One region of the Roseateles sp. GW821-FHT09H11 genome, then DNA from elsewhere that is predicted to be linked to it. Evidence: predicted binding sites of a transcription regulator. Region 1 holds the regulator's gene; the other holds the start of a gene.
The links. Region 1 encodes FliA, which starts transcription of late flagellar genes. Its sites were predicted from a motif close to CTAAAGTTTNNNNNNNNNNNGCCGNTA; they were not measured.
Positions count from the first base shown of each region.

Region 2: a site for FliA is predicted at 1,196-1,222, ahead of AC07PR_RS00760 (FlxA-like family protein). Genes of this name have one in related genera too.

Region 1 covers NZ_JBWKOA010000003.1:348,537-351,939, forward strand. The annotation lists gene AC07PR_RS12365 (MinD/ParA family ATP-binding protein) at 187-1,008, shown strand; gene AC07PR_RS12370 (RNA polymerase sigma factor FliA) at 1,030-1,743, shown strand; gene AC07PR_RS12375 (methyl-accepting chemotaxis protein) at 1,802-3,178, shown strand; gene AC07PR_RS12380 (AAA family ATPase) at 3,198-3,403, shown strand, end outside.
Region 2 covers NZ_JBWKOA010000001.1:186,377-189,779, reverse strand. The annotation lists gene AC07PR_RS00770 (MFS transporter) at 1-117, opposite strand, end outside; gene AC07PR_RS00765 (inositol monophosphatase family protein) at 310-1,104, opposite strand; gene AC07PR_RS00760 (FlxA-like family protein) at 1,248-1,664, shown strand; gene AC07PR_RS00755 (response regulator) at 1,705-2,139, shown strand; gene AC07PR_RS00750 (alpha/beta hydrolase) at 2,277-3,206, shown strand; gene AC07PR_RS00745 (DUF6928 family protein) at 3,247-3,403, shown strand, end outside.

The sequences.
Region 1 (3,403 bases):
TTGTGTGAGAGGTCCACGAGGTGAGGGTGCCAGGAGAGAAAAGCGGGGTGTTTCCCCCTTTCAATTCCCGGTCAAGGAGTGGCCCCCGGGGCGAAACTTCCGGTAACGGCTCCAGCAATGGCCGGTTCCTTTCGAGAGGGACATGGTGGCTGGAGCGGAAACACGCAAGAGACACAGAGCAGCCCAATGCGCGACTTCAGCAATGCTCCCAAGGACCAGGCCGACGGCCTGCGCCGTCTGTTCGCCACGGCGCGCGTGCGCGTGGTGCCGGTGGTGAGCAATCCGCATGTGGTGGGAAGCGGCGCGCTGCTGGAAGGCATGTGCGCGGCGTTCGGCGAACTCGGCCTGCACACGCTGGTCGTGGACGCGGGCGAGCAGGCCGCGGCGCCGTCGGACCTCGCGGCGGTGGACCTCGCGGCCTGCGTGGAGGCGCTGTCGGCGAAGGTGTCCTTCCTCACCGCGCGCGGACTGCCGCTGCGCTACATCAATGCCAACGGTTCGGCCGCCCAGTTCCTGGAAGCGGTGACCGACGCGGCGCCGTTCGCGGACGTCGTCCTGCTGCATGCCAGCGCCGCGGAACTGAGCCGCGTGCTGGTCTCGCGCGAGGTGCGTCCGGTGCTGCTGGCCGACACCGACGTGCAGAGCGTGACCTACGCCTACGCCGGCATGAAATGGCTGACGCAGCGCGCGGGCCTGATGGTCTACAGCCTGCTGCTGGCCTGCAACCCGCAGCTGCGCCTGGCGGAGCGGATCGCCCAGCAGCTCTCGAGCTGCGGCGACGGCTTCCTCGGCGCGGTGCTGCGCGAGTGGGCCTGCATGGATCCCCGCCAGCCGGTCTCCGCGCCCCTGACGCACGAGCTGCGTCACATGGCGCGCGAGCTGCTGCTGGCCTCGGTACCGGGTGCGGCGCTCGACAGCGCCGCTGATGCGATGCCGCTGCGTCCGCGGCCGATGTGGCAGCCCAAGGCTGGCCGCGCCCCGCAAGGCGTGACCCTCGCTGCGCATTGACGCCGGATTGGAGACGAGACGATGTACACCGCCAAGGGTCAACTCGACAACAACTCGCTGATCCGCCAGTACAGCCCGCTGGTGCGCCGTCTGGCGCATCAGATGATCGCGAAACTGCCGGCCAACGTCGAACTGGACGACCTGATCCAGGTCGGCCTGATCGGCCTGACGGACGCGCTGTCGCGCTTCGACACGGCGCAGGGCGTGCAGTTCGAGACCTTCGCGACGCAGCGCATCCGCGGCGCGATGCTCGATGAACTGCGCGGCAGCGACTGGATGAGCCGCGGCAACCGCCGCCAGCAGCGCTCGATCGAGAGCGCGGTGCACAAGCTCGAGCAGAAGCTCGGCCGCCCGCCGCAGGAGTCCGAGATCGCCGTCGAGATGGGCATCTCGCTGACCGAGTACCAGGAAATGCTCGGCAAGGTGCGCGGGACGCAGCTGGTCTATCTGGAGGACATCTCCGGGGACGACGACAGCGACGACTACCTCGATCGTCACGTCAGCGACGACTCGGCCGATCCGATGTCGATGCTGCGCGACCACCGCATGCGCGAGGCGCTGGTGGAGGCGATCAAGAACCTGCCGGAGCGCGAGGCCTACGTCATGTCCATGTACTACGAACATGACATGAACCTGAAAGAGATCGCCGCGGTGCTGAAGGTGACTGAATCGCGGGTGTGCCAGCTACACAGTCAAGCGATTGCCCGATTGCGCGTGAAGCTGCGCGACTGGTAAAACGAGCCGCACAGCGGCCGCAGTTCTTGTGGTCCATAAACCATGAGGGGAGCGACCGATGTGGGACTCATGGCGCAGGCGCGCCGGGAAGGTGGCGCCAGATGCGTCGGTGGGGGGAGCCGACATCGGCTTTCATGAGCCGGCGATGCAAGGGAACACGGCGAAGGTCGTCCGGGAGCTCTCCTCCGGCGTTTCCAAACTGGGCCGTGACGCGGCCGAAGTCCGCGGGCTGCTGGAGGACACGCAGAAGGTCGTGACCTCGCAGGCGCAGGCGATGCAGGCGCTGGGCTCGGAGCTGCAGCAGGTCCGGCATGCGCAGGACGGCATCAATCAATCGACGAACCAGACCCGCGAGGCGGTGGGGCGCGCGCGCACGGCCTTGTCGGGCGTGGGCGACGAGGTGGGCGGGATCGTGGCGACGCTGCGGCAGGTGTCCGGGGCGGCGTCCGAGATCACGAAGATCGCGTTGCAGACGCGGCTGGTGGCGTTCAACGCATCGGTGGAAGCCAAGCGCGCCGGCGAAGCGGGCCGCGGCTTCGGCGTGGTGGCGGATGCGGTGAAGGACCTGGCGGCGCAGGTGGAGGCGTCGTCGAAGGCCATCATGGGCACGGTGGGGACGCTGGATGCGCGGATCGGGACCTTCAGCCGGGAGTTGAGGGCGGACGGCTCGGGAGGAGCCGGCGAGAGCAAGATCCTGCAGGCGTTCGCGGATGTGGAGGTCGATGTCGACCTCATCGCGAAATCGGCGCAGGAGAGCCAAGCGACGACGCATCAGCTGGCGGAACGCTCGGGAGAGCTCGGGGTGGAGATCCAGCAGGCGATGCGCAAGCTGGAGTCGGCGTTCGCGTGCAGCGACCGGTTCCTGCGGCTGTCCGAGCAGATGATCGAGCAGATCGCGTCGAGCGGCGTCGAGGTCGAGGACTCGCCGTACATCCAGGCGGTGCAGACCGCGTCGGCCGAGATCGCCGGCTTGCTCGAACGCGCGGTGAAGGAGAAGCGGATCGATGCGTCGTCGCTCTTCGACGAGCAGTACCAGCCGATCGCGGGGACCGACCCGCAGCAGTTCACGACGAGATTCACGCAGATCGCGGATCAGCTGTTCCCGGAGGTCCAGGAGCGGATGCTGAAGTTCTCGGACAAGGTGGTGTTCTGCATCGCGGTGGACCGCAACGGGTACGTGGCGACGCATAACAAGCGGTACTGCCAGCCCCAGCGAGCGGGCGACGTGGCTTGGAATACAGCCAATAGCCGCTACCGGCGGATCTTCAACGACCGGACAGGGCTGGCTTCAGCCCGGAATCAACGACCGTTCCTCCTGCAAACCTACCGCCGGGATATGGGCGGCGGGAACTTCGTGCTGCTCAAGGAGGCTTCGGCACCCGTCACCGTTGCTGGGAGGCATTGGGGTGGGGTGAGGTTGGCGTTTGGGTTTTAAAACTCCATTTTACATACTCATGATTATTCAAAGAATTGAGGCTGTCGGTCTTTACAAGTCCATGAATGTGGCGGTTGATTTCAATCAGGACATGACAATGTTGGTTGGAATAAACGGCTGTGGAAAGACCAGCGTCTTGAACGTAATTGACTGGATGCTGGGTCCGGATATAGGAAAACTCTGCGCGACGCCATTTGAAAAAATTCGATTGTCGTTTGAGCATGA
Region 2 (3,403 bases), on a different contig from region 1:
GGTGACTTCAAGCCCGTCAAGCACCCATGCCACGCCCAGCGCTAGCACCACGCGCCAGTGCCAGCGCGACCAGGGCAGCCGGTCAAGCCGGCGTGCGATATCGAGGGAGGCTGTCATCGACGCCAGATGCGGCAATCCGCGTTCCAAACCGGAGCCTCCGCTCCTGACCGCCCCAATCGGCGGAAACGCCGCGACCCTCAGTCAGCGCATGCCAGCGAGGCCGAAGTCAACGAGCGCGACTGGGGCCGGAAGGGTGCTTGGGGGTCCTGGAGGGATCCCCCATGCCCCCTGGAGCGCCCTCGCCCGGGCTCACGACGTCTTCTTCCAAGCTGCCGCAGCCTCTTCCCACACGTCGGGGCTGCGAGCCACGAGCAACCCCGGCTGCCGGTCGCCAGCGCGATAGGGCGTGCCGTCCAGCCGCGCCGCAAAACCGCCGGCTTCCGTGATGAAAAGCGTGCCTGGCGCATGGTCCCAGGCGAGCTTGCGCCAATACAGCGTCGCGTCGAAGGCGCCTTCGGCGAGTGCGGGGTACTCCGCGCCGGCGCAGTTGAGTCCGGGCAGGATCTCGACGCCCTGCCAGGTCGCGACGCGGTCCTGGTGTTCCTGCGGAAGGAAGCGCGTCTTGACGACGGCCCGCTTCAGCCCGGAGCCCGGCGCCGTGTGCAGCCGTTCCGTCTCCCGCCAGGCGCCCTGCCCGCGCCGGGCGTGATGCAGCACCCCCGAGATCGGATCCAGCATCCAGGCCCCGACGGTCACGCCGTCTTCCAGCAGCGCCACCATCGACGACAGCGGTTCGCGCCCCGAGATGAAGTTGAAGGTCCCGTCCAGCGGATCGACCAGCCACACGGCGCCCTCGTCGAGCTGGTCGAGCAGCTCCGGCGTCTCCGCGCATTGCTCTTCGCCGACGACGCGCGAGCCGGGCACCAGCGCACGCAGCTCGGGGGTGAGGAAGGCCTCGACATCACGATCGACGGTCGTGACCCACTCGCCGGGGGCTTTCTCCATCACCTCCTCGTCCGCCAGATGGCGGAAACGCGGCGCGATCCAGGTGGCGGCGGCGTGGCGCAGCAGTGCGGCGACGGGGTCAGGCGTTGTCGAGGTCATCCGGGGATGCTACCCGCAGTGCCATGACCCCGGCGTGAGCCTCGGCGCGGGTCCGGGCAGCCGCTGCACGCACGCGGTCGCCCCGGGCCCCCTCAAGACCCGGCCCCGGGGGCCGATATCGGAGCATCGCCCGGGAATCCATCATGCACGTCGCCATCCCCTCCGCCTCCTCGGCATCGACCTCGACGGGGACCTCCTCCGCGGCCTCCGGCACCGGCCCCGACGCGCAGATCGCACGTCTGCAATCGCAACTCAAGCAGTTGCAGAAGCAGATGAAGGATCTCGCCTCGGACTCGACGATGGACGCCCAGGCGAAGGAAAAACGCCAGAAGCTGCTGCAAACCCAGATGCAGATGGTGATGGACCAGATCGCCCAGATCCAGAAACAGGCGGCGGAGGCCGCGCAAGCGAAGGCAGCGGAGCGATCCGGCCAGAGCGCCGCGCCCCAGGCCTCGACGCAGGCTCAGGACCGGGACCAGGATCGGGACGCTGATGAGGCCGGCGCAAGGCGCTCTCCCGCTCACGCGTCGCTGGGCGCCTTCCTCGACGAATACGCCTGAGCCTCCTCACGCTAGGATTCCACCCCTGAAGGGGTTCCACATGGTCACGACGATCAAACGCGAAGAGTTCTGTTTCCTGGTGGTCGACGATTTCTCGACCATGCGCCGCATCATCTCCGGGCTGCTCCGCGAGCTGGGCTTCAAGAAGATCCTCGAGGCCGAGGACGGCAAGGCCGCGCTGCGCCAGCTCGAACTCTGTGCCGAGTCGGGCGAACCGGTCCACTTCGTCCTCAGCGACGTGAACATGCCGGTGATGAACGGCTTCCAGCTCCTCGAGGCCCTGCGCGCCAAACCGGAGTCCGATCCGCTGCGCAAGGTGCCGGTGCTGCTGGTCACCGCCGAGGGCCGCAAGGAAGACATCATCCGCGCCGCCCAGCTCGGCGCGACCGGCTACATCGTCAAGCCTTTCAACAAGGACACGGTCGGCGACAAGATCCACCTGACGCTGAAGAACCGGAACATCCTGGTCGACTGAGGCACGCGAGGGCCTGGCGCGCAAATGACGGGCACCTGGCGCGCGGAACGTCCGTAACGCACGTAACGGCTTCCAGGGGGCGTCCCGCCGCCACGCCGCGAGACACTCGCGACCCTTCGCTGCTCCCGCTTCCTCGCATGACCGACCGCAGGCAAGTCCTCGCCGCGGCGCTGGGCTCGCTGCTGATGCCGACCACCCGGTCCATCGCCGCGCCCGCGCTGCCGGATGCCACCGGGCCTTACGCCCTGCCCGGCACCTTCGTCCATCCGCTGCCCGATCCGGCCACCGGCCGCCGCTACGAGGTCTGGATCGATTTGCCGCCGAATGCGCCTCCAAACACCGGTCCCCGACCGGCCGTGTTCGTGACCGATGCGCCCTATGCCTTCCCGCTCGTGCGGGCGCTGCGCAACCGCGTGGGTCAACAGGGTCGCAACCTGGCCGATTTCGCTGTCGTCGGGTTGGCGGGGCCCGCGGATGAATCCGCCGTGGAGATGCGCTCGCGCGACTACACCCCGAGCGATCCCCGGACGCGGCCCGGGCGGCCCGCCGATCGCTATGGCGCGCCGCGCTACGGCGAAGGGGCGGCCTATCTCAAGTACCTGGCCGACATCGCAGTACCGGCCATCTCCGCGCGCTACCAGCTCGACCCGGCCCGCCGCGTGCTGCTCGGGCATTCCTACGGCGCGTTGTTCGCGGCGCAGGTCCTGCTCGCCAGGCCGGCGCTGTTCAGCCACTACATCCTCGGCAGTCCGTCGTTCTGGTTCGATCGTCACCTGGTGTTCGAGCAGGAAGCGGCCTACGCGAAGCAGCACACCGACCTGGCGGCCCGTGTCTTCCAGTACGTCGGCGCCTACGAGGCCGTCGCGCCGGGACCGCGCTTCAACAAGGAGAGCGACCTCGTCGCCGACGTGCGCCGGTTCGAGACACAGCTGCGCAGGCGCCGCTACAAGTCGCTGCGCATCGAGAGCCGCGTTCTGGCCGGCGAGGACCATCTCACCGTCGCGCCGGCCGGCGCGACGCTCGGCCTGCTGTGGGCGCTGCCCGGGAAAGGGCCGTACGAGGGTTGACGCGATTACCATCCTCGCCACTGAACGGAGAGGATGGCGCATGGGGGCCAAGACTTGGATGCTGGTCATCGCGGACGGCGACGCTCGCGCGGCCCTGGAAGGGCAGCCGGCGCTCGACCGCGACGCCACGCGCGCGCTGGCGGAACGGCTCTTCCCGGGAGAGTCGCTCGAGCTGATCGGCGAAGGCGATCTGAGCT